Gemmata obscuriglobus: one gene and its partner. The protein of the gene in region 1 binds, or shares a complex with, the protein of each later gene. Links are inferred from orthologs where the notes say so. Each region holds a gene or a part of one and is shown on either strand. Other genes may lie near its edges.

The links.
Region 2: the proteins of tsaD (region 1) and tsaE are in contact, whole or in part, in a crystal structure (PDB 6N9A), measured with the Thermotoga maritima proteins. The link is inferred for Gemmata obscuriglobus from one-to-one orthologs. Residues at the interface, in WP_004082750.1 of Thermotoga maritima: Cys10, Asp11, Arg49, His50, Leu82, Gly84, Gly135, Gly136, Glu154, Thr155, Leu156, Asp157, Asp158, Ser159, Glu162, Asp165, Lys166, Arg169, Leu170, Tyr175, Lys213, Thr214, Leu217, Tyr218, Gln221, Arg222, Asn324; in WP_004082108.1 of Thermotoga maritima: Leu37, Gly38, Lys46, Lys57, Val59, Lys60, Ser61, Thr63, Phe64, Thr65, Leu66, Met67, Val69, Pro71, Tyr82, Arg83, Leu84, Asp86, Asp88, Phe89, Asp93, Ile128, Asp130, Glu131, Arg134.

Annotation. Positions count from the first base shown.
Region 1 is NZ_CP042911.1:7,283,957-7,295,042, forward strand. The notes cover bases 2,485-5,445. They hold tsaD (tRNA (adenosine(37)-N6)-threonylcarbamoyltransferase complex transferase subunit TsaD), read right to left. Parts: upstream 4,492-5,445; coding sequence 3,478-4,491; downstream 2,485-3,477. Other genes in these bases: GobsT_RS30045 (class I SAM-dependent methyltransferase), read right to left, coding at 2,485-2,937; GobsT_RS39055 (hypothetical protein), read left to right, coding at 3,027-3,284; GobsT_RS30060 (serine/threonine-protein kinase), read right to left, coding at 4,566-5,445. In the rest of the region: GobsT_RS30035 (endonuclease MutS2), read right to left, coding at 1-1,028; GobsT_RS30040 (TIGR03067 domain-containing protein), read right to left, coding at 1,209-1,673; more of GobsT_RS30045, read right to left, coding at 1,762-2,484; more of GobsT_RS30060, read right to left, coding at 5,446-6,308; GobsT_RS30065 (DUF4240 domain-containing protein), read right to left, coding at 6,457-7,002; GobsT_RS30070 (methyl-accepting chemotaxis protein), read left to right, coding at 7,608-9,371; GobsT_RS30075 (hypothetical protein), read right to left, coding at 9,587-10,852.
Region 2 is NZ_CP042911.1:3,779,148-3,790,003, reverse strand. What follows is about bases 1-2,731. They hold tsaE (tRNA (adenosine(37)-N6)-threonylcarbamoyltransferase complex ATPase subunit type 1 TsaE), read left to right. Parts: upstream 1-994; coding sequence 995-1,468; downstream 1,469-2,731. Other genes in these bases: GobsT_RS15765 (3-hydroxyacyl-ACP dehydratase FabZ family protein), read left to right, coding at 2,578-2,731; GobsT_RS15770 (HAD family hydrolase), read left to right, coding at 1,581-2,531. Outside these bases: more of GobsT_RS15765, read left to right, coding at 2,732-3,087; tRNA (guanosine(46)-N7)-methyltransferase TrmB, read left to right, coding at 3,161-3,841; GobsT_RS15755 (hypothetical protein), read right to left, coding at 3,870-4,289; GobsT_RS37795 (hypothetical protein), read left to right, coding at 4,321-4,665; GobsT_RS15750 (hypothetical protein), read right to left, coding at 5,127-5,741; GobsT_RS15745 (hypothetical protein), read right to left, coding at 5,792-6,286; GobsT_RS15740 (GNAT family N-acetyltransferase), read left to right, coding at 6,366-6,836; GobsT_RS15735 (helix-turn-helix domain-containing protein), read left to right, coding at 7,473-8,048; GobsT_RS15730 (hypothetical protein), read right to left, coding at 8,116-9,066; GobsT_RS15725 (FAD-dependent oxidoreductase), read left to right, coding at 9,226-10,856. UniProt on the Escherichia coli protein: Required for the formation of a threonylcarbamoyl group on adenosine at position 37 (t(6)A37) in tRNAs that read codons beginning with adenine.

The DNA of each region.
Region 1 (11,086 bases):
ATCGGAACTACCGAGCGCGTTTTGAGCTTGGAACTCGGTGCGGAGCTGCCGGAGCCGGGCGGCGGTGCTTCAGCGACCGGGTCGTTGCGGAACATCGCTTCGAGCAGCGGATGACGGGCTTGCCGGAGCCACAGCTTTCCTTCTGTGTTCACGTCCGGCGGCCACATGTTGAAGTCGCGAGCGTAACGAGCCCTTGCGGTGATGAGGTCCAGCTTCGCGATCACTTCCAGCGAGTAGATCAGCGGCTTCGAGACCTTCCCGACCTCGCTGCTGAGCCGCCGCAGCACCCGCTTCACCTCGCGGTCCTCGTCGGCCTTCAGTTGCACCCGCTCGGCGCTCAGGTTGGCGATGCTGGCGGGCTCGATGAAGACCGTCTCGCCGGTCCCGCTGACGCGGTGGACCACACCATTGACCTTGTGCCGGTGGTTCACCGACACCGGTAACACGTAGTGGTCCCCGTGGACGGTCGCGTTCGGATAGCTCAGGATTTTGCGTAACTCGGGGTCACGCAACAGGCGCCGGATCTCGGCCTTCACCTTCTCATCAAGATCGAAGAGCTTCTGGCGCACCGCGGCCAGGTCGCGACTGGCCATATCGAGGACGTGCCCGCGCCCGTCGATGCACCCCCCAATGGACTTACCGACGGTGCCGAGGTCTTCGATCCCGGAGAGGTGGTCGATGATTCCCGAGAGGTGTTCCGCAAGACGCATCCGGTAGCGGTACATGGCCCCGGTGCAGTTGAGTGCTTCGGCCACCTCAATGAGCTGCTCGGCGGTGAGCATGGTGCCGATTTGAGCCCGGCGCGCGACCAGTCGGACGTCGTGCAGGCCCGCAAATGGCGGCGCCTGGTTCAGCCCGAGCGCCTCGACCATTTCCGTCGTGAGTTGGATTTCCTTGCGGATCGTGCCGGGGTCGAGCGACGGCTCGGTCTGGCGCGCGAGGTCGCGACCGAGGGTGGATGCGGCGTATCCGGCGAGCAGTTCGCGAACCTTCTCGAAGCCGAGGAGATCGAGCGTGTGAGCGTCCATGAGGGCTGGGGCAGCCTGTGTTGCTTCGAGGGTAATCATGATACCCGTGACACGCCCGTAGCGCGGCGGGTTCGGGCAGGTGAATTGTACGCGGCCGGCGAGCGGGGGCACGCGCCCCGAGAGACCTTTCACCTACGGGCAGTGCGTTCCTCGGCGCGCGAGCCCCGCTCTGGTGCGTGATCACTTCGCCTGGCGTGCCCAGGTTTCGAGGAAGTAGTTGCTGCCGGCGGGCGATTCGAACTTGGTCGGTTTGGGCTTATCGACCGGGCCGTAGCACATTTTCAACTGGTTCCCGGCCAACTCGTAGATGCCGTGGCACTTCTTGCCCTTTTGCGGCCCGTCGGCGAACTCGAATGTGATCGCCTTTGGTGCGGTAGCTGCGTCGAGGGTGATGTTTGCTAGCGCCAGGCGGAAGATGATCGGCTTCCCATCTTTGTCCAGTTTCGAGTCCTTGAAGTACAGGAAATACTCGCTCTTATCGAACACCGCGGTCACCTGCTTCATGATCTCCGTGGGCATCATGGCCTTACCTTCGGTCTCGCACTGGAGCGGCTTCCAGTAGCCCTGCACCTTGTCGAGGTCGTTGGCCGGCGCGGGCGCCGGCGGGTTAGCGAGCACCACAGTCGCGAACGTCAGTGCGCTCATCAAGACTCCTATACGAACCATCGCACACCCCCGCGGGTTCCAGGCCGGTTTATCGGGGGTATGGCCGGGCGGGTCGGTTACGTCAATCTCAACCGAGCCGTTCACACACGACCGCAGTGTGCGCCCCCCTCACGCGCGTGAGCAACACCCCTCGGTGTCCCGGGCCTTTGAGCTTCAACTTCTTCACCACCTCGGCCGGGTCCGCGGGCGAGCCGCGGTTGATGACCGTGACCCGCCCGATCTGCCGCTCGCGCAGGTAGTCGCGCAGATGGTTCGGGTGGAACGGGGCCGCGTGCTCAACTCGGTATGCGGTCGCAAAGGCCGTAGGGGCGTGCGCCCCGCCGGTGAGAAGTTGTACCTCGAAGTCGGTCGCTTCGGCGCTCAGGCGTTCCGCAAGTTGAGGAACTAACCCGGCGCGCGTGACCGCCGGATCGGGGTCGTACAGTACTTCACCCACCCGTTCCGCGAGCGGCGGCGGTGGTGACGCTTCGCCTTCACCCGTTAGCGTCTCGCCGGAGGGGAGGACGGTCGCGCGGCGGACCGCCTGGCGCAGCGGCCCGAACCACAATATGCACTCCTTTAGCTCACCGCGCAGCGACACGAACTCGGCCTCTGCGGCGGACGGGATATCGGATTTGGCGACCCCCGGTGCGATTTTCACCCCGAGCGGGAAGTCCGCTCCGAACCGTCCGCGAAGTGCGCCCAGGGAAGGAGAGTAGTCTTCGGGATCGAGAAACCGCCGACCGTTCGCCCGGCGATCCGGGTCCGCGAACGCGGCCCTGGCGTCCGGAAGCGGAGCCGCAAGCGCGTCGCCCGCGATACCGCGCACGCGGTCGGTCACTCCGAGCGCGGCGGCGTTGGCCCCGCACATGGCAACCCGTAATGGGTCAAGATCGACAGCAGCCACCGTCAACCCGGCACGCGCCAAGGCGATCGCATCGGCACCGATCCCGCAGCACAGGTCCGCGACGTTCCCGAACTCCGCGAACCGCCGCGCCCGGTGCCGGCCCACGATTTCACTCGTGGACTGCTCCAGCGCCTCGCGGGTGAAGTACATGAGGGCCGCATCAGCGAACTTCTCGCGGGCTTTAGTTCGCAGCAGGGCGGTTTCGAGTGCGGCCTGGGCGAGGGCCGGTGCGTGGTGCTTTCGGAGCGTTGCTGCGCACGTAAGAAACGTGGTTTCCGTCGGTTGGAGTGAAACGGCCTGGCGCAGTAATCGCTGCCCCGTGGGGCTCAGCAACTCGCGAAACGTTTCCAGGTCCATTGACGCGCCCTGCACTCGACGTTCGTGTGTCCGACCGATACCCTAAACCGAATCAGTCAAGGGCACACACACAGCATAAGGAGTCGATAATGGGGAACCCCGCAAGCGATACCCGGAAGGCGACCGAAAAGCGCCGCAAGCGGTACGAAGCCCGCCTCGGGCCGGGCGTCTACCTTCCGAAGCAAGAACGCCTTGCCGTGAACGCCGAGATGGAAAAATTCGCCGCGGCCGAGAAGGAACGGCTCGCCAAGGTGAAGGCCGAACGCGAAGCCAAGCGGAAAGCGAAGAAGGCCGCTCCGAAGCCGGCCGCCGCGCCCGCTCCTGCTCCCGAAGAAGCCAAGGCATAAAACCAAGAGCAAGAGTATTCACCGCAGAGAGCACGGGAGGGCGCGGAGAGAAGGCACCAAGAGAGTTAACTGAACTCTTTTCTTATGCCTCCTCTCTGCGCCTTCCCGTGCTCTCTGCGGTGAATACTCTTTACCACGCCCTCCACACCAACCGACACTACCGCGCCCTCTCTCCGCGGTGAATACTCTTCTATCAAAGCCAGTTAGGCTCGGCGTCCAGGTCGTCGGGCGCGAACGCACCCTGCTTCCATTTCTCGACCGCCAGCGCGGCCATTGCGGCGTTGTCCGTACACAGCGACAGCGGGGGAATGAACAGGTCCGCTCCCTCTTTCTTGCACATCGCTTCCAGCGCGGCTCGAAGCGGCTTGTTCGCGCTCACGCCGCCCCCAACGGCGAGCCGGGCGAGACCTGTTTTGCGCAGCGCTTGCTTGCACTTCATCGCGAGCACATCGACCACCGCCGACTGAAAGCTCGCCGCGAGGTCGGCCCGCTTCTGCCCGGGTCCCGGCGGGGTGGCGCGTTTCACGTCCTGTCCGTGGCACGCGTACATCACTGCCGTCTTCAGCCCGCTGAAGCTGAACTCCAGCCGGCCGTCGTGGATGAACGAGCGCGGGAAATCGTGCGCCTTGGGGTTCCCCGCCGCCGCCTCGCGCTCGACCGCCGGCCCGCCCGGGAAGCCGAGTCCCAGAATCGCGGCCACCTTATCGAACGCCTCGCCCGCGGCGTCGTCGCGGGTGCCGCCGAGCAACTCCATCGACAGCGCGGTGTCGCACCGGAACAGCGCCGTGTGCCCGCCGCTCACCACGAGCCCGACGCACGGGAAAATGTCGCGGCCCGCGGCCAGCCGGCACGCGAAGATGTGGCTCGCAACGTGATTCACGGCGATCAGCGGAACCCCCAGCCCGAACGCAAGCGCTTTCGCCGCACTCACACCCACCAGCAGCGCCCCGACCAGACCGGGGGTGTTATGAACCGCCACACAGCCGATGTCTTTCAACCCGATGTGGGCACGCGCGAGCGCGTCGTCGACGACCGGAAGCAGGCTCCGCAAGTGCGCGCGGGACGCGATCTCGGGAACGACCCCGCCGAATCGAGCGTGCAGGTCCGTTTGCGACGCCACCACACTGGACAGCACTTGCAGTTCGTCCGTGAACACCGCAGCCGCAGTTTCGTCGCACGAAGTTTCGAGGGCCAAGAAGTACGTCACTCGGTTCGTCCCTGGGGCCGCGAGCATCTTGCCCGCACGGCGCGCGGCGAACGCGTTCCCGGTGCTTTGCCGCGCTACAGAACCAGTGTAGCAGAGGGCGCGGCGCTCGCGGTCCCGGTAGTTGGCGGCTCCCACCACTGCGCCGCCAGCGCCGCGGTCCACTCGGTGCTGCACGCGCACGCCGCAAGTGCGGCTTCCAGTGCGCATGCGGTTTGAAATCGCTCCGCCGGCTCTTTCGCCAGGCACTTCGCGACTACGCCGGCGAGGTCGGCCGGCACGCTGGGGCGAACGGAGCGCACGTCCGGGGCCGGCTGTGTCAGGTGCGCGTTAATCAGCTTGCCGACGCTCGTGCCCTCGAACGGCGGCCGCCCGGTGAGGCAGAAGAACGCTACCGCGCCGAGCGAGTACAGGTCGCCGCGCGGGTCCACGCTCTCGCCGGCGGCCTGCTCGGGGCACATGTACGCCGGCGTGCCCAGGACCGTCCCGGCGCGGGTGATCTTCACGTCGCTCGAAGAGCCGTGGTCCTGGACCAGTCCGAAGTCGAGTAGCTTGGCCACGTCACGCTGCCCGCCGAGGGAGGCAATGATAATGTTGGCGGGCTTCAGGTCGCGGTGGACCATCCCGGCCCGGTGCGCCTCCGACAGCGCGCCGCACAACTGCCGCAGCAGGTACACCGCGCGGCCGACGGCCAGCGGCCCCCGGTCCTTCACCAAGCGGTCGAGGGTCGGCCCTTCGAGGTACTCCATCACGTAGTAGAAGCTGCCGTCGTTGCCGCGCCCGTAGTCGTAGATGCGGACCGTGTTGAAGTGCGTGAGGCCGGTAACGGCCCGCACCTCGCGCTCGAACCGGGCGGCGGTGGCGGGCTCGGAAGCCAGATCGGCCCGCACGAACTTCATGGCGCACGGCCGCTTCAGCAGCCGGTGCTCGGCGAGCCACACCTCGCCCATCCCGCCCTCACCGAGCCGCTTGCGCAGCGTGTACGCGCCCAACTGCTTCAGCTCGCGCACCGCGTCGAACGCTTGCCGCTGGAGCGTACTCGAGCGGGCGGCGCTGAACACCGCGATCACGCCGGCCATGAACAGCGGCAGCGCCGTCGTCGGGAGCACGTACGCGAGCGTCGGCCGCACCATCGGGTTGGCGGCCGCGGCCATCGCCGTGGCCACAAGCGGCACCGAGATCAGCACCGCCGACCCGATCAGGCTGCGGCGGCGGGTGTTCGGAATGAGCACGCCGTACAGCACGATCGCGAACAGCAGCGGCAGCCCCGTCATCAGCGAGTTGAACCGGTAAAGCAGGTGATGGTACCGCGCGTCCGGCGACGGGGCCGCGTCGGTTTCGAGCACCACGAACCGGGCAACGAACCCGGCGCCGGCGATGATACCGAACTCGGTCACCTCAACCGCCCGGAGCGCCGTGAGCGACGCCCCTGGATACCGAATCAGGAACCCCAGCCCCACGACGCTCTGAGCGAACACGAGCAGCGGGAGCCCGACCGCCCAGCGCCCCAACCCGGCCTCTTCCGGAACCGGCGCAAGCCCCGTGAGCCCCAGGAAGGCGACCGCGCCGGTCACGAGCCCGATCGAGCCGTGTGTGACCAGTAACCGCTTGCGCAGGAGTTGCCGCGTCTCTTCGGCGAACCCGGCCGACCCCGTCGATACGGTGCGCGGCGGCATCACGCTGGTTTGGGCGCCCGCCGGGTTTTGCGGCGCGGGCCGCACGAGTGTCTCGTCGACCGTGCTCGGAACCGGGCGTACCGCGGTCGCCTCGGGCGCCCCATCGGGCGGACGAACGGCGGTGACGTCCGATGGATCGGGCATGTGCGGCAACTCAGCGCAGGTGGGCTTCAGAATAAGATATAACATGCTTTGCCCGCGCCGTTGAAACGCCGGAGGTCGTGGCGGCGGGCGGACAGAGCTTTTGCCTGGAACCGCCCTTCCCTGTGCGGCCGGCTCGCCACGGCCGGGGTTACGACGTTCCCTCTTCGTTCGGCCCCTCGGGCGGTACAAGGTACAGATGGCACAGCTTCGGGAACCGCTTGCGCATCTCGTCGGGGTCATCGAAGTCCCAGTCGGTACCCTCGGGCGGTGGCGGCGGGGCGTTCTCCTCGGCGCGGTCGAGTCGCGCGTAGAAGTCGCTCATCCCAGTCTTCTCTTCGTACACCCGTAGCGCGGAGGCATCCAGCCCGAACCCGTCCACCGGGTCGCCGTCGAGGATGTCGGCGAGCGAGTCCGGGTTCTTCAGCGCGTGTTCGTAGGCGTGCCGCCCGCGGCCCACCAGCCACACCCGGAAGTCCCGGAACCCGTCGTCCGAGCAGCCGCCGTTGATGAGGTGTGCGGCGCCCCACAGGTCGATGAGGTTCGCGGAACTGATGGCCTCGTCGAACTTGACCTGGAACTCGATCACTTCGAACCACTTAAGATCGCCGAGCCGCTCCTTGAGGGCCTCGAAGTGGTCGATCGCGTCCGGCCGGTAGGCGTCTTCGATTACCTTCCAGAACGATTTCCAGTCCATCGCGCACCTCATTACGGTACGGCGTGCCGGGGCATCATCTGGCCGCGCCGCGGTGCAAGTATAGGGCTGCCAAGCCATTTTGGGTGAAACCGGGTCGGCTGCCACACGCGGCCCCGCGCAATACGGCATCAAGGCCAACCGAATCGAGGCGGATCTCGGTGAAAGTGTGGAAGCACCTTCGACACTTTTCGAGCCACCTGAAAGTTGCGCCAAGAGTGGATCTCAGTCAGCCGGTATCTGATCCGAATCAAGCAAGAGCCGCGAATCGCGCCCCTGACCGGCCCGGCTGTGAACCTATTATGCCCGGCTCACTTACACCGCATCGCGCCGGGCGCCCTTCGGGCTGAACCGCTTTACACCCGCCATCACCCGACAGAGCTAATTCTGTTCCATTGGAGAACCTCGGGCAAATCCGGTGCACTATCACCGAACAATATTCTTGACAGGAGAAATACCGACAAAAAGAGTGTATACTCTAATTAGCGACAACATCATCACAGCCTTCACCTGCTTCAAAAACAGACAAGTGTCAACGCGTCGCCGCCCCGCGTGAGAACCCTTCGCGGCGACAGCCCCGTCGACCGAACACTCACTAGAGGATCTTCATGGGACTCTTGAGCCGTTTGTTCAAGGCCGCATCGGGAGCGACAGGCGACGTCACCAGCCCCCCTTCGCACACCGGGCACCGGTTGCCCATCGAAGTGCCGGTCCAGATCCTCGACGCGATTAAATTCAACGTCATGTACTGCGACACGCAGTTCGTGATCCGGTACGCCAACCCGGCGACCATACAAACGCTCAAGCGACTTCAGCAATATTTGCCGATCCCCGCGGAATCGCTTGTGGGCAGTTCGATCGATGTGTTCCACAAGCGCCCGGCGCACCAGCGAGGGGTGCTGGCGAGCGCGAGCACGATCCCCCCGGTGACGAACATCCGTGTTGGGCCGGAAACGCTCGAGTTGCGCGTTCAACCGGTGTTCTCCGTTACGGGCGCTCGGCTCGGGACGCTCGTCACCTGGGACGTGATCACCCGGCAACTGGAACTGGAAGCCACCAACACGGACTCCCGTGGGCAGATCGAGTCGATTAAACGGTCCTTTGCCGTGATCGAATTTGAAATGAACGGCAACGTCCGGACCGCCAACGATGTCTTTCTCAAAGCGATGGGGTACACGCTGGCCGAGATCAAAGGGCGGCACCACAGCATGTTTGTGGACCAAGCGTACGCGGCCAGCGCCGAGTATCGGGAGTTTTGGGCCAAGCTGAACCGGGGCGAATCGGTGATCCGGGAGCTCAAACGGGTGGACAAGGCCGGGCAAGAGGTCTGGCTCCAGGCCTCGTACAACCCCATCATGGGGGCCGACGGCAAGCCCTACAAGGTGGTGAAATTCGCCACCGACCTGACCGAGCAGAAGCGCAAAGCCGGAGCGATCCTCAGCGCGGTCAACCGTATGGCCAGCGGCGACTTCGCTCAGACCGTCCCGTCGCTCGGGGATGACCTGTTGGCCCAAGTCGGCACCGCGCTCAACGAGGCGATCGGTGCGGTCCGCTCTGCCCTGGAGAGCGTGCGGGAGGTGTCCGAACAGTTGGCCGATGCGGCCGCACAACTGTCGAGCGCCAGCGAAGAGATCTCCACGGGCGCGCAGCAGCAGGCGAGCAGCCTGGAGGAGACAGCGAGCACGCTGCACGAGATCACGGCCACGGTGCGGCAGAGCGCCGACAGCGCGCAGCAAGCCCGGCAGTTGGCTAACGGGTCCCGCGAGGTAGCCGAGAGGGGCGGCTCGGTCGTGAGCGGGGCGGTGGAAGCGATGGGCGAGATCAACGCGTCCAGCAAGAAGATCGCGGAGATCATCACGACCATCGACGAGATCGCGTTCCAGACCAACCTCCTCGCCCTCAACGCCGCCGTCGAGGCCGCTCGCGCCGGCGAGCAGGGGCGCGGGTTCGCCGTGGTCGCGGCCGAGGTCCGCAACCTGGCCCAGCGGTCCGCCACCGCCGCCAAGGAGATCAAGGGGTTGATCGGCGACAGCGTTAAAAAGGTGGACGCCGGTACCGACCTGGTGAACCGGTCCGGCGCGACCCTGGCGGAGATCGTGTCCAGCGTCAAGCGGGTCACCGAGATCGTGGCCGAGATCGCCTCGGCCAGCAAGGACCAGGCGTCGGGGATCGAACAAGTGAACAAGGCGGTGGGCCAGATGGACACCGTCACCCAGCGGAACGCCTCCCAGACCGAGGAGATGAGCGCCACCGCCCAAACACTCACGGATCAGGCCGCACAGCTCCGCGAACTCGTGGCCCGGTTCAAACTCGGGGCCGTGAACCGGCCGTCGGCACGCAAAGCGTCGCCGAAGGCCAGAAGCTACGGCTAGCCGGTAGAAGGTCTGTGGCACGCACTTCACAAGCGAACATCCGACAAGAAGCCCACACAGCTCAAGCCAAACAACGAAACAAACGTCGTCACGCAGCGGGTGACGCCCTCGCGCCGATGCGGCCTTGGATCGACCGATCCGGTCCCGGGCGGGCGTGTGCCCCACCCCGGGCACAGCCGGCAGCCGCGACCGGTAGCCCCTCCCCTGCCCCGCGCTCAGATGCCCAGCAACTCGCGACCGGCCTTAGCGGAGCGCCGGTCGGGCGCCCGCGGGTCGTCGGTCACTTCCAGTTCCCAGCAGCAGTGCAGGCCGTACACGTCTTCCGGGCTCATATCGGCGTGGGCCTCGCCGATCAGCGCCGCCGGGATCGAGCCGACCATACCTAACCCGATGAAGTCGGTGCCGTCGCCGTTGAGCCCGGTGTACGTGTACCGGAGCAGCCACACCTGGCGCCGGTCGTCGGTGGGGACCCAGTTGAGTTCGCGCGTGTCGAACAGCTCGATGTGCGTTGGTGGGCCGGTAAACTCGCCCGCGTGGGCCAGCCAGTCGCACATCACGGCCTGCGCCTCGAAGTCCGGCTCCGCGGCCGTCGGCGGGATGCGGTCCGCGCGGTCGAGGTCGCGCAGGTGCTGTTGCGCGGCCAGGCTGTAGCGCGGGTCCTCGCACAGGCGCGCCAGGAACGTGAGCCCCGCGGTGCCCCCGCGCGAGGCGCCGGCCTGCGCCGCCTCCATCTGCACCCCGACATCGGGGTGGTCCATCGCCAGCGCCGTCAGCGTGTTCCGGGCCGCTACGCTGATAAACGGCAGCGCCGCCGCCGCGCTCCGAGCGTAGCTGAAGTTGTCGGCGTCGGAGTCGGCGAGCCACGCTTCGAGCCGCTTGTGGCCCTCTGCGGTGTCGAACGGGTGCGCGGTGACCGTCCCGCCGCGGGCGGCCGTGTTGGCGAGATCGAGGAACGCGACCGCGGCGAAGTCCGACGGCAGCGGTTCACGCAGTTGGTCGATGAACGCGCCGACCAGCGGGTGCCCGTCCTCCGCGTACACCCCGAACACCACCTCCCACATGTACTCGTCGGGGAACCGACGCACGGCCGCCGCGACGCGCTCCAACCCCGGTTGGGAGACGTAGACCGCGAGCATCTTGCACACCGTCAGTAACGCCTCCGGGTCGGCGCCGGGAACCGCGATGGCGAGGTCGAACAGCCGGACGAGTTCCGGCGTGCCCCGGTCGCGCAGGAACCGCGTGGCGTCGTCGGTGGCCTCGTTCTGGAACAGTTGCGCGAGCGCCTGGAGCGGCACGCCGTTTCCGGGGGTGAGCAGCCGTTTCACGTCCGCTTGCTCGCGAAGCACCGCCACGAACTCCTCCGCGTCGCGGAGCGTGAGCTCCGTGTCTTCCCAGGGTTCAAGGGCTTCGGCGAGCGACGCCCCCGGGTTGGCGAGCGCGGTGCGGATCGTGTCGGAGAGGCTCAAATTGCGACGGGCCATGTCGTGCGTTCGTCCGTGTGCGGTTTCAAGTTGAAGAGGCGTCGGGTCACAAATCCAGTCGCTTCACGTTTCAAGTTCCAGGTTCCAAGTAGGAACCGACTCGGCACAAACTCCAGACCGCTCGTGTGCCTTTTGGCGTTACGTGAAACCTGGAACGTGAAACTGCTGAAGTCCTAACGTCATCATCCGGTGAGGCCGTGCGACGGTGCAGCATTCGGCCCGACGGCCGGGGAC
Region 2 (10,856 bases), 3.5 Mb from region 1 along the record:
ATCAAGGCGATGGCCGAGCTGGCCGAGGAGGACGCCGCGTTCGAGTCCGAGCTGGAGCCCGCGCTCCAGAAGGCCGAAACGCAGTACGAGGCGTTCGAGCTTCAGATCATGATGGGCGGGAAGCACGACTCGCGGTCCGCGATCGTGACGATCAAGCCCGGTGCCGGCGGCACCGACGCGTGCGACTTCGCCGAGATGCTGTTCCGCGCGTACGGGCGGTGGGCGCAGCGGCACGGGTTTTCGGTCGAGGACGAGGACATCGAGCCGAACCAGGAGGCCGGCGTCGCGAGCGTGTCGTTCAAGATCGTCGGCCCCTACGCCTACGGCTACATGCAGTCGGAAATCGGCGTCCACCGGCTCGTTCGCATCAGCCCGTTCGGCGGCGGCGACACGCGCCAGACCTCGTTCGCGGCGATCGACGTGCTCCCCGAACTGCCCGACGACATCGAGATCGTCATCAAGGACACCGACTACGAGGTGCAGACCTTCAGCACCGGCGGGCCGGGCGGTCAGCACGTGAACAAGACGCAGTCGGGCGTGCGCCTCATCCACAAATCGGGCATCCGGGCCGAGTGCCGGATGGGCCGGAGCCAGCACAAGAACAAGGCCGAGGCGTTGAAGATGCTTCAGACCCGGCTCGAAGCCGTCGAAGAGCAGAAGCGGATGGGCGACGCGGTGAAGAGCTACGACGCCAAGGGCGAAATCGCGTTCGGCTCCCAGATCCGCAGCTACGTGCTTCAGCCGTACACGCTGGTCCGCGACGAGCGCGACGGTATCGACGTGAAGACGCCCGCCGTCAACGATGTGCTCGACGGCAACTTCGACCAGTTCATGCACGCCTACTTGCGACACAAGGCGGCCAAAAGCAACAAAGTGAAAGCGAAGTGATCGGCTCCGCTGATCCGCAGATGGTGCCGGCGGTCGCGGGCTCGAACCGAATTTCGAGCCCGCGACCGCCGGCACCGTTCCGCCCCCGTCGGCTGGCCCAACTCCCATGCCTCACACCCACAACATTGCCGACCTCGCGGCGACCGAAGCCTTCGGCCGGAAGCTCGGCACCCTCCTCTTCCCGGGCGCCGTGGTGGCCCTGGTGGGTCAGATGGGGGCCGGCAAGACCCACCTCACGCGGGCGATCGCCGAAGGGTTGTCGGTCAAGAACCCGGCCGCGGTGAACAGCCCCACGTTCGTGCTGATCCAGGAATACCCGGCCCGGTTGCCGATTTACCACTTCGACACGTACCGCCTGTCGGGGCCGACCGAGTTTGCCGAACTCGGGGCGGACGAGTACCTCCGTGGCGACGGCGTGTGCGTCATCGAGTGGGCCGACAAGGTCGAGACCGCACTGCCGCGCGAGCACCTCCGTGTCACCATCGAAATCGTGAGCGCGGACCGACGCCGGTTTCACCTCGCGGCCTCCGGCGAGCGGCACACGGCACTGTTGAACGAATTTGCGGAGCCGCCCGAGTAACGAACTCGCGGCGGCGCGGTTTGGCAACTTGCTTCCGCCGGCGCGGGCTGCTACGTTACGAACTTGACGCGCAACTCAACGACGGACCGCAACTTGCCGCCGGGGCCGGGTCATGCCGCTCACACTCGAGCAGTACGTCGAGAAGATCCACGACCGTCCGGACCTGCCGTGGCCCCCGGCGCCCAAGGTCGACGCGCCCAAGGCCAAGCCGTCTCTCACAGCGATGCCCGTCAAGTGCGTGTTCTGGACCGTGTACGGGACGCTCGTTTCCGTCCCCACGGGCGACATCCAGTTCGAGCACGAAAAGGACTTCATCACCGCAGCGGCGCTCGAGAAGGTGATCAAAGAGTTCAAAATGTGGAACTCGATGAGCCGCAAGCCCGGGGCGCCCTCGGAGTACATGCGGGAGCTGTTCAACAAGGCGTTCAGCACCCTCCGGCTCACCGGCGGGGGGGGCGAGAAGTTCCCCGAGGTTCAAACCGAACGGATCTGGGACGACATCGTCAAAAAGTTGCAGCAGAAAGAGTACACGTTCGACGCGATGCAATACGGAACGCTCGCGGAATACGTCAAGAAGATCGCGTACTTCTACCACGCCAGCATTCAAGGGGCCGGCGCGTACCCGGGCGCGGCCGACGCGCTCACGCAACTCGCCGCCCGCGGGGTCGCCCAGGGGTTACTCGCGGACGGGCAGTGCTTCACCGCCGCGCAACTCGAGCGCTGCGTGCGGCAGCAGAACCCCGACTTCGAGTTGCGCGCCGTCATCCCGGCCGCGATGCAGATCGTTTCAAGCGACCGGAAAGCCCGCAAGCCGTCGGACACGCTGTTCAAGGCGGCGGCCGAGCTGGCGGCGGGCCGCGGGTTCGTTCCCGCCCAGGTTCTGCACGTCGGATCGAACCTGGAGCGTGACATCGGCCCGGCGAAGCGGCACGGCTTCCGCACGGCCCTGTTCGCCGGCGACAAGGCCAGCCTCACCGCGACCGGGGAACAGCTCAAAGACCCGGCCCTCCGCCCCGACGCGCTCGTGACCGAACTGCCGCAGGTGCTCGAACTCGTTGAATGAACCGCTGGTCGCCCACGACCGACCCAACCGCTGTCAAGGAGTGTTCATGTCCGCCGCAGGACCGGTGCTCGATCCGACCGCGTTCGACTTCTCTCGGCCCATTGCCGGGATCGAGGAGATCCGGGCCGTTAACCCGCACCGGTACGAGTTCGAGATGCTCACCGGGATCGTGCACGTCGACCCGTCGGCGCACGTCATCGTGGGCTTCAAGGACGCCACACCGGACGATTTCTGGACCCGCGGCCACATGCCCGGGTTCCCGCTGATGCCGGGCGTGCTGATGTGCGAGGCGGCCGCGCAGCTCTGCGGGTACTATTATTCCACGCAGAAAATCGGCGAGGCCGGCTCGCTGCTCGGCCTCGGCGGCGTGGACGAAGCCAAGTTCGTCCGCACGGTGCGCCCGGGCGAGCGGCTCGTGCTCGTCGGGACGGGGCTCCGCGTCCACCGGCGGCTCACGCGCTTCTTGGTGAAGGGATACGTCGGCGCCGAGCGCGCCTTTGAGGCAGTTATCACCGGTGTACCGCTGGGCAAGATGGAGGAGCTTCGGGGTGCGTAAGCCGCGGCGTCTTTCGGCCGAAGAACTCGCGCCGTGGGTCTGGGAGCTGCCTCGAGAAGCAGGGGCGCGGACGGTGGGCCTCAAGGCCGCAGCGGCGGCCCTTCCCGCGGCGCCGGTCGCCCTCAATCGCATCGACTGGGAGCAGTTTTATGGCAACGCGAACCCGGTCGAAATCGAGGTCGGGACGGGCAAAGGGCTGTTCCTCCTGAACGCCTCGATCGCTCGCCCGGGCACGAACTTCCTGGGCATCGAGATCGTCCGGAAGTACCAGCTCTACGCGGCCAGCCGCTACGCGGTCCGCAAGATCCCGAACGTCAAGACCGCGTGCGCCGACGCGAAACTCGTCCTCCGCGATTTCGTCGCGGTCGGAAGCGTTCAAGCCGTCCACGTCTACTTTCCGGACCCGTGGTGGAAGGCGCGACACAAGAAGCGCCGGGTGTTCACCCCGGAGTTCGCGGCCGACGCTGCCCGTGCCATCCGCGAAGGCGGCCGGCTCTACATCGCAACCGATGTGGAAGAGTACTTCGGCGTGATGACCGCAATCGTCGGAGCGATGCCCTGCTTCGAACTCCGTCCCGCAGAGGAACAGCTCGCCGCGCCGCGAACGGATGCCGGCTTCGCCACCAATTTTGAGAGAAAAGCCCTGGAGAAAGGCGGAGGGGTCTGGCGTGCGGTCTATGAACGCACCAGCGCACCGGTGACGGTGGCCGCCGATCCAACTGAAGCGGAAAACGAAGGCACGAGCAGCGATTAGCCGCCCGTGCCCTCTTAACTGGCGCCGTTTACTTTACGTTCGCGATGCTCGCTGCAGCACCGGCGACGGCCTGAATGGCGGAAGCCGAACAGGCCTCATCGCAGCAGCCTTTGATCTCGCGCGGCTTCGCGGCCGCGCGAACGCTCTCCGCGGTGCAGCAGGCGGCCTGCACGAGGCAGCACTCGTCCTTGCCTGCGCAGCAAGCCGAAGCGGTCGCCTTCGGCTGGGTGCTGACGCCAGACGCGATCGCACAGCAGGCTTCGACGGTCTCGCAGCACTCGTCCTTCGCCGCGCAGCAGTCCGCCACGGCCTGTTCCTTCGCGCAACAGCCGCCGCTCTTCGCAACCGGAGCGCCGCACGTGGCCGTTGAGCAGGTGGAAGAGGAGTAGAAGTACACCCCGCCCGCAACAGTCATCAGCCCCGCCGTGATGATGGCAAACAGCTTCATGTCACAGTCCCAGTAATGTGTAATGGAGTGAATGCGAACGTTGTTCGCGCCGGACAACCCGGCCAAGACGACACAGCTTATCCCAATTCGGGTCGTTGTGACCACGAAATTCTGTCTAACAGCGCAAAACGTGGCGTTCGAAGAGCGCGGAACGGCGAGCGTCAACGCCGACACCCGGCTGGATGTTTCTCCGGGTCAAGTCGGCGTGTGCGGAGGCGCCGAGAAGATCGCTCAGCGCGAGGGAAAGCCGTTCGCCGGTCGGCTGTGGTGCCGAATCGGCAACGGTGCTTTTAAGCGGGACCGCTTCGGCCCGCTCTGGGCAGCAAGCACAGCCGGGCACGCGGGCCGGCGTGGGCTTCTCGGGGGCGGTCGATGAGTGCTCGTGCGGTTGAGAACCGCAACACGCCTTTTTCACCTTCAAACAGCAGACACTGGACTCGACAGGAATCGGAGCCGGTGTCTTGAGTGTGGACGTGCGAGCGGGGCGCGCGGATGGAACGAACCAATCCGCTCTACAGCAGCAACGGGAGGGCGAAAGCACAAGTGCCACCGCCAGCCCGATGTGAAGGAGTGCCCGCGTCATGTGGTCTCGATTTATCACCCTGTACTGATTTGAATTGTTCCATCACCCCGCGTAACTGTCAATTCCACTACGTCCCGGGCGCAGGCGGGCGGATGGCAGGCAGAGCCGCTTGGACGAATGAGCGACCGGCAAACAGGGTGCGGCGGGTTGTCGTGATCCGCGTCATGTCGTTGAGGTTGAGGAAGGATTTGCGGCACAACCGGGGCGAATGAATGCCCCGCCCGTTCGGTGGTACTTCAGTTGCCGCGCCGATCTCACTCCGGCACCCCGAACGCTGCGAAGTACCGTTCCAGAACGACCGCCTCCAGATCGAACGCGTAGCCTTCGGCGAACGGCTCGCCGCGCGGGCCGCTGTCTCGCTTCGTGCGGGTGTGCATGCGGTCCGCGTGGTGCCCGAGTTCGTGAAGGAACACGTGGCAGAGTTGGTACGCGCGAGCAGTGTCGTCGGTCCAGTGTATCACCGGAGCGTCACGGGGCTCATCTACCTCCACCCGGGCGCCAATGCGTTCGAGAAAAGCCCGGTGCCCGCGATACCAGTCGCCTCGGAGTTCGTACCGCATCTGCTCGGACCAGGCGCACACGCCGAGGACGCCGCGGTTGTACCACCCGTCGCAATCGTCGCGGCCGTGATCGAGGCAAATCACGTCCAGCCCAACCGCCAATTTGTCCCAGTTCGGGATGAGGGCGATGAACCGCTCGACATCCCGCTTGAGTAGCAAGTGCCGGTAGCCGGCGCTCGGGCGCCGGCGGTCGATCACCAGCCGTGCCGGTGTGTGCGTGTACGGGCTCGGCGACCGTTCCCAGTTGTTCGTGCGCTGCACGCGACCGTTACGAACACCCGGGGCGGTTTTGCGGTGGAACCGGGACATGGGGTTGATCCTCCGCACCCCGGACGCGCGCCGGTCGGCAGAGGTTCGCTCTACGAGGCGTCGCGGTGCAACGCGATCGGAACGACAACCTTCGATCGTCTCGGTCCCGTCCGTTCGGCGCTTCGCATAAATTGCTCGAGATGGGGCAGTGCTGTTGACGAGTATCCGAGGGCCTTCACCGTGATGTTCCAGTGTGGCATGTAAACGGCGAACGTGTCGTTCAGCCCCAAAGGGCTACTCTGACCGTGGCACATTGAATCGCGACACACGTACTCGGCGGCACCATTCGCGTCCGTTTTCAGAATGAACTCTTCCTCCCGCACCCCTTTCGCCCGGAGCCGATTGTCACCTTCGTAAAAGCCGCCACGAGAGGTGACCACGATTTCTGCACCGTTCAGCGGTTGCCCGGTGTCGGCATCGGTGATGACGAACTCCACTGTCAGGTCGGTGCTGCCGACCCACATCAGTCGGGATGTTTCAACCAGTAACAAGACGAGCGCGCAGCCCCCAACGACGAGTAGCAGATTCCGCACGGGTTTTCGCATGGGCGTCTCGGTTGGGGAATGCGGCAACGGATCGCGACTCCAGTTTACCTTCTTGCGGAGCGGGTTTACACTCCCGCTCATGATCCGACCCATCACACCGGCCGACGCGCACGCGCTCGCGGACCTGTCCGCGGGGACGGGGTTCTTCCACCCCGGCGAGATCGAGACGCTCCACGGCGTTCTCGCGGACTACTTCGCCACCAACCGCGACGACTACGGGCACCGGGCCGTCTTGTACGAAGAGGCGGGCCGACCGATCGGCTACGTGTACTTCGCGCCGGAGGAGATGACCGACCGCACCTGGTACGTGTGGTGGATCGCGGTCGCGGCCGACCGTCAGGCCCGGGGCATCGGCAAAGAGCTGCTCGCGTTCGCGGAGCACGAAGTCCGCGCCGCGGGCGGACGGTTGCTCGTGATCGAAACGTCCTCGACCGCGAAGTACGAGCCGACGCGCCGGTTCTATCTCAAGTGCGATTACGCGCACGTCGCGACAGTGCCGGACCTCTACGCCGACGGTGACGGAATGGCAGTTTTTACAAAGCGGGTGTGAGCGCGGACCCGCACACATTGCGCGTCCGCTCCCGCGTTTACACTCGCCTCATTCGGCTCTTGCCCGTCGGCCTATACTGTGTCGCGGGTCGGTAGAACCGGAGTAACCGGACCTACCGGTCCCTCTGCCACGGAAGGCACGTCTCGGCGAAGAGTTCTCACCCAAGTTACACATCCAGCCCGAACGATCACTGTGACTGACAGTGCGAGCGCCCGGAGGCCGGTGGTCGGCCTTGGACCGTTCGCCCGATCCAGTGGGCTATACCCCCGCCGGAACCCACGGCGCTTACCAACCTCCCAATTTCGCGGGTTTTGCGAAGACGGGTGCTTGGTGTAGCCGATGGAGTTAGCGTCGCAACCGTCACCCGCGCCACCGGGCACTTTTGCCCGGCCCGCTCCGCCCGCGTAACCCGCCGGCGGAGCAGGAATGGTGCGAGCGGCGCGCGCAGTGCTAAGTATTCCGGAATCGGCCCGCCGGACGTTCATACACCCGCCGCCACGACGCCCCGGTCGTGTGCGGCACGCCCCGCGACCCTGCGGGTCCGCACCAGACGGCTGCGGACCCGTCAAGCCCGCCAGGACGGCCGAAAAGGCGAAACGGGCGCGGGGTTAGCGAGTTCAAACGGAGTGTCTCGCCATGAAAAAGGTGTTCACCACCGGACAGGTCGCGAAGATCTGTAAGGTCGCCCCGCGCACCGTGTCCAAGTGGTTCGATTCGGGCCGCTTGAAGGGGTACCGCATCCCCGGCAGCCAGGACCGGCGCATCCCCCGCGAGCAGCTCATCCGGTTCCTCAAGGAACACGGCATGCCGCTGGGTGAACTCGAAGAAGAGGAATGGCACAAGGTGCTCCTCATCGGCACCGAGCGGCTGTTCAACGACCGGATCAAGGAGCTGCTGCCCGAGAACGACGACTACAAGTTCGAGCTGGCGGACAGCGGGTTCCAGGCGGGCATCCTGGCGAGCAGCTTCCACCCCGACACCATCATCATCGACCTGGGTCTCGGCCGCGCCGAATCGATCCAGATCGTCTCCAACCTGCGCAAGGACGAGGCGTTCGCCACGACGCTGATCGTCGGGCTGGCGAGCGAGGACGAGGCCGCGCCCGAGCAGCTCCACCAGTACGGCTTCAACGACGTGTTCAAGAAGCCGTTCGACGTGGCCCTGCTCGGCGAAAAGATCAAGAGCATCGCCGACGCCAAGCGCGAGGACTGAGACGCGCCGCACAAAACGCATGAGCCCCGGGAACAGGTTCGGATGCCTGCTCCCGGGGCTCGCGCGGTTAATCGTCGTCGCGCCGGCGCGACCGTCGGGGCCGGTCGTCATCCTCGTCCTCGTCCCGCCGCCGGGGCTTCGGCCTCTTTCGCGGCGGCTCGTCCTCGTCTTCGTCCACCACCTCGAATTTCGGCTTACGGGCGGGGCGCTCGTCCTCGTCTTCGTCTACCGCCTTCGGCCGCCGCTTCCGCGGCCGTTCTTCTTCCTCCTCATCGTCTTCGTACTCCTCGTCCGCACGGTACCGGCGCTTCGGCTTCTTCTTCGCGGTCAGGCCGGCGTCGAGGAACGCGGTGCCGGCGGCGCCGAGCAGCAGTATGAGCGTCAGGTACAGGGGGATCTGCCACCGGACCCGAAACACCTCCGGCTCGCCGGCCGTGCCCGGAGCCGCCTTCGCACCGGGCGCGGCCCCGAACGCGCCGCCCCCCTTCATTTTCTCTTTCTGCTTCGCGATCTCCTTCTCGAGCGGGAACCCGATGGCCGCGTGCGCGCCGACGATGCCCATCGCCCCCAGGCAGCACACGACCAGAACCAGCCGCCGGGCGAGGTGCGGCCACGGGACGAACCCGATCACGATCCCGGCGAGAAGCGCGACCGGAAAGAGGAACAGCAGCGGCGCGGTCTGGCCGTCGGCCTTGTTGGAAGGGTCCGGACCGAACTTGGGACCGGGTCCGGCACCAGCACCGCCCCTCACGCGCTCAACACCCTTCTCAAAATCCGGCGACACGGAAACGTCACCGGTGGCGATCTGGAGCCCGCTCTGGGTGTACATGCGGATGGGCCTGGACGGATCGATCCCCGTATCCTTTTTCAGCTTTTCCAGTTCGCCGGGCGGCGCGTTCTTGGCCACATCCGGCGGGAGCGTACACGAGAGCTCGATCCACGGGAGGAAGAACAGGATCAAGCAGAAGATGAGTTGCACCGGGCTGAGCAGTTGCAGCGGGCTGAAGGAGAGTTTCATGAGCGAGTCCGCGACGGGCGTGAACAGAAGTCGATCCCGGCTGTAGCGTACCCCTGCACCTTCCGGGCAGCAATGGCATTCGCGCGGGCGGCTGGGGGTGCTTTCGCGACGCCCGACGAGCCGATACCTTGGGGTACCCCGTTCCCCGGAGCCGACGAAATGAACCGCCGCGGATTCCTCTCGCTCTCGGCCTTCACCCCGTTCGCCCACCTGCTCCCCGCGCACGCCCGAGCGGGCGCCGCGCAACCGCCCGTGCGAGAGCTGAAGGCCGATTTGGTGGTCGTCGGGGCCGGCGTGGGCGGGGTCGCGTGCGCGCTCGCCGCCGCCCGCAACGGGCTGAAGGTACTGCTCACCGAGGAGACCGGCTGGATCGGCGGGCAGCTCACCTCGCAGGCGGTCCCGCCGGACGAGCACCCGTGGATCGAGGACCGCGGCAGCACCAAAACCTATCGCCAGTTCCGCACCAAGGTCCGCGACTTCTACCGGCGCAACTACCCGCTCTCGGAAGACGCCGCGAAGAACCCCAGACTCAACCCCGGCAACGGGAGCGTCTCGAAGCTGTGCCACGAGCCGCGGGTGGCGCTGGCGGTGCTCCTGGAGATGCTGGCCCCACACATCACCGCCGGCCGGGTCAAGCTGATCCAGCCGTTCGTGCCGGTGCGGGTCGAGACGGACGGCGACACCGTCACCGCGGTCCTCGGCGTGGCCCAAAACTTCGGCACGCGGATCGCGCTCACCGCGCCGTACTTCGTGGACGCGACCGAGACCGGCGAGTTGCTGCCGCTCGCGAAGGTCGAACACGTCACCGGGGCCGAATCGAGCGCCGACACCCGGGAGCCGCACGCCCCGGACCGCGCCGCCCCCGGCAACCACCAAGCCGCGACCGTGTGCTTCGCGCTGGACTACGAGCCCGACCAGGACCACACCATCGACCGGCCCGACGGCTACAAGTGGTGGCGCGACTACGCGCCGAAAATGCAACCCGCGTGGCCCGGCAACCTGCTCTCATGGGAGATGTCGGACCCGGTCACCCTGAAGCCCCGCGCCGTCGGCTTCGACCCGACCGGCCCGGTCGCGAAGGGGCTGAACCTGTGGACCTACCGGCGGATCGTCGCGCGGGATAACTTCGAGGACGGCGCCAGCCTCCGCGACGTGTGCCTGGTGAACTGGCCCCAGAACGATTACTGGCTCGGCAACCTGTACGACACCGCGGACCCGGCGGGGCACCGCGCCGCCGCCCGCGAGCTGAGCCGGTGCCTGCTGTACTGGATGCAGACCGAGGCCCCGCACCCCGGTGGCAAGAAGGAGGGCTGGAAGGGCCTCCGGCTCCGCGGCGACGTGTGCGGCACCGACGACGGCGACGGGCTGGCGATGGCGCCGTACGTCCGCGAGAGCCGGCGCATCAAGGCGCTGTTCACCGTCACCGAGCGGCACGTCGGCGTCGAGGCGCGGGCGAAGCTCCTCGGGAAGAAGCCCGGCGAGTTCGCCGCGGAGCCGTTCAAGGACAGCGTCGGGACCGGCAGCTACCGCATCGACCTGCACCCGTCCACCGGCGGCGACAACTACATCGACGTCAGCTCCCTGCCCTTCCAGATCCCCCTCGGCGCGCTGATCCCGGAGCGGGTCGAGAACCTGCTGCCGGCGTGCAAGAACATCGGCACCACGCACATCACGAACGGCTGCTACCGGCTGCACCCGGTGGAGTGGAGCATCGGCGAGGCGGTGGGCGAGTTGGTGGCGTTCTGCACCGCCAAAAAGCGGGTGCCGCGCCAGGTCCGCAAGAGTGCGGA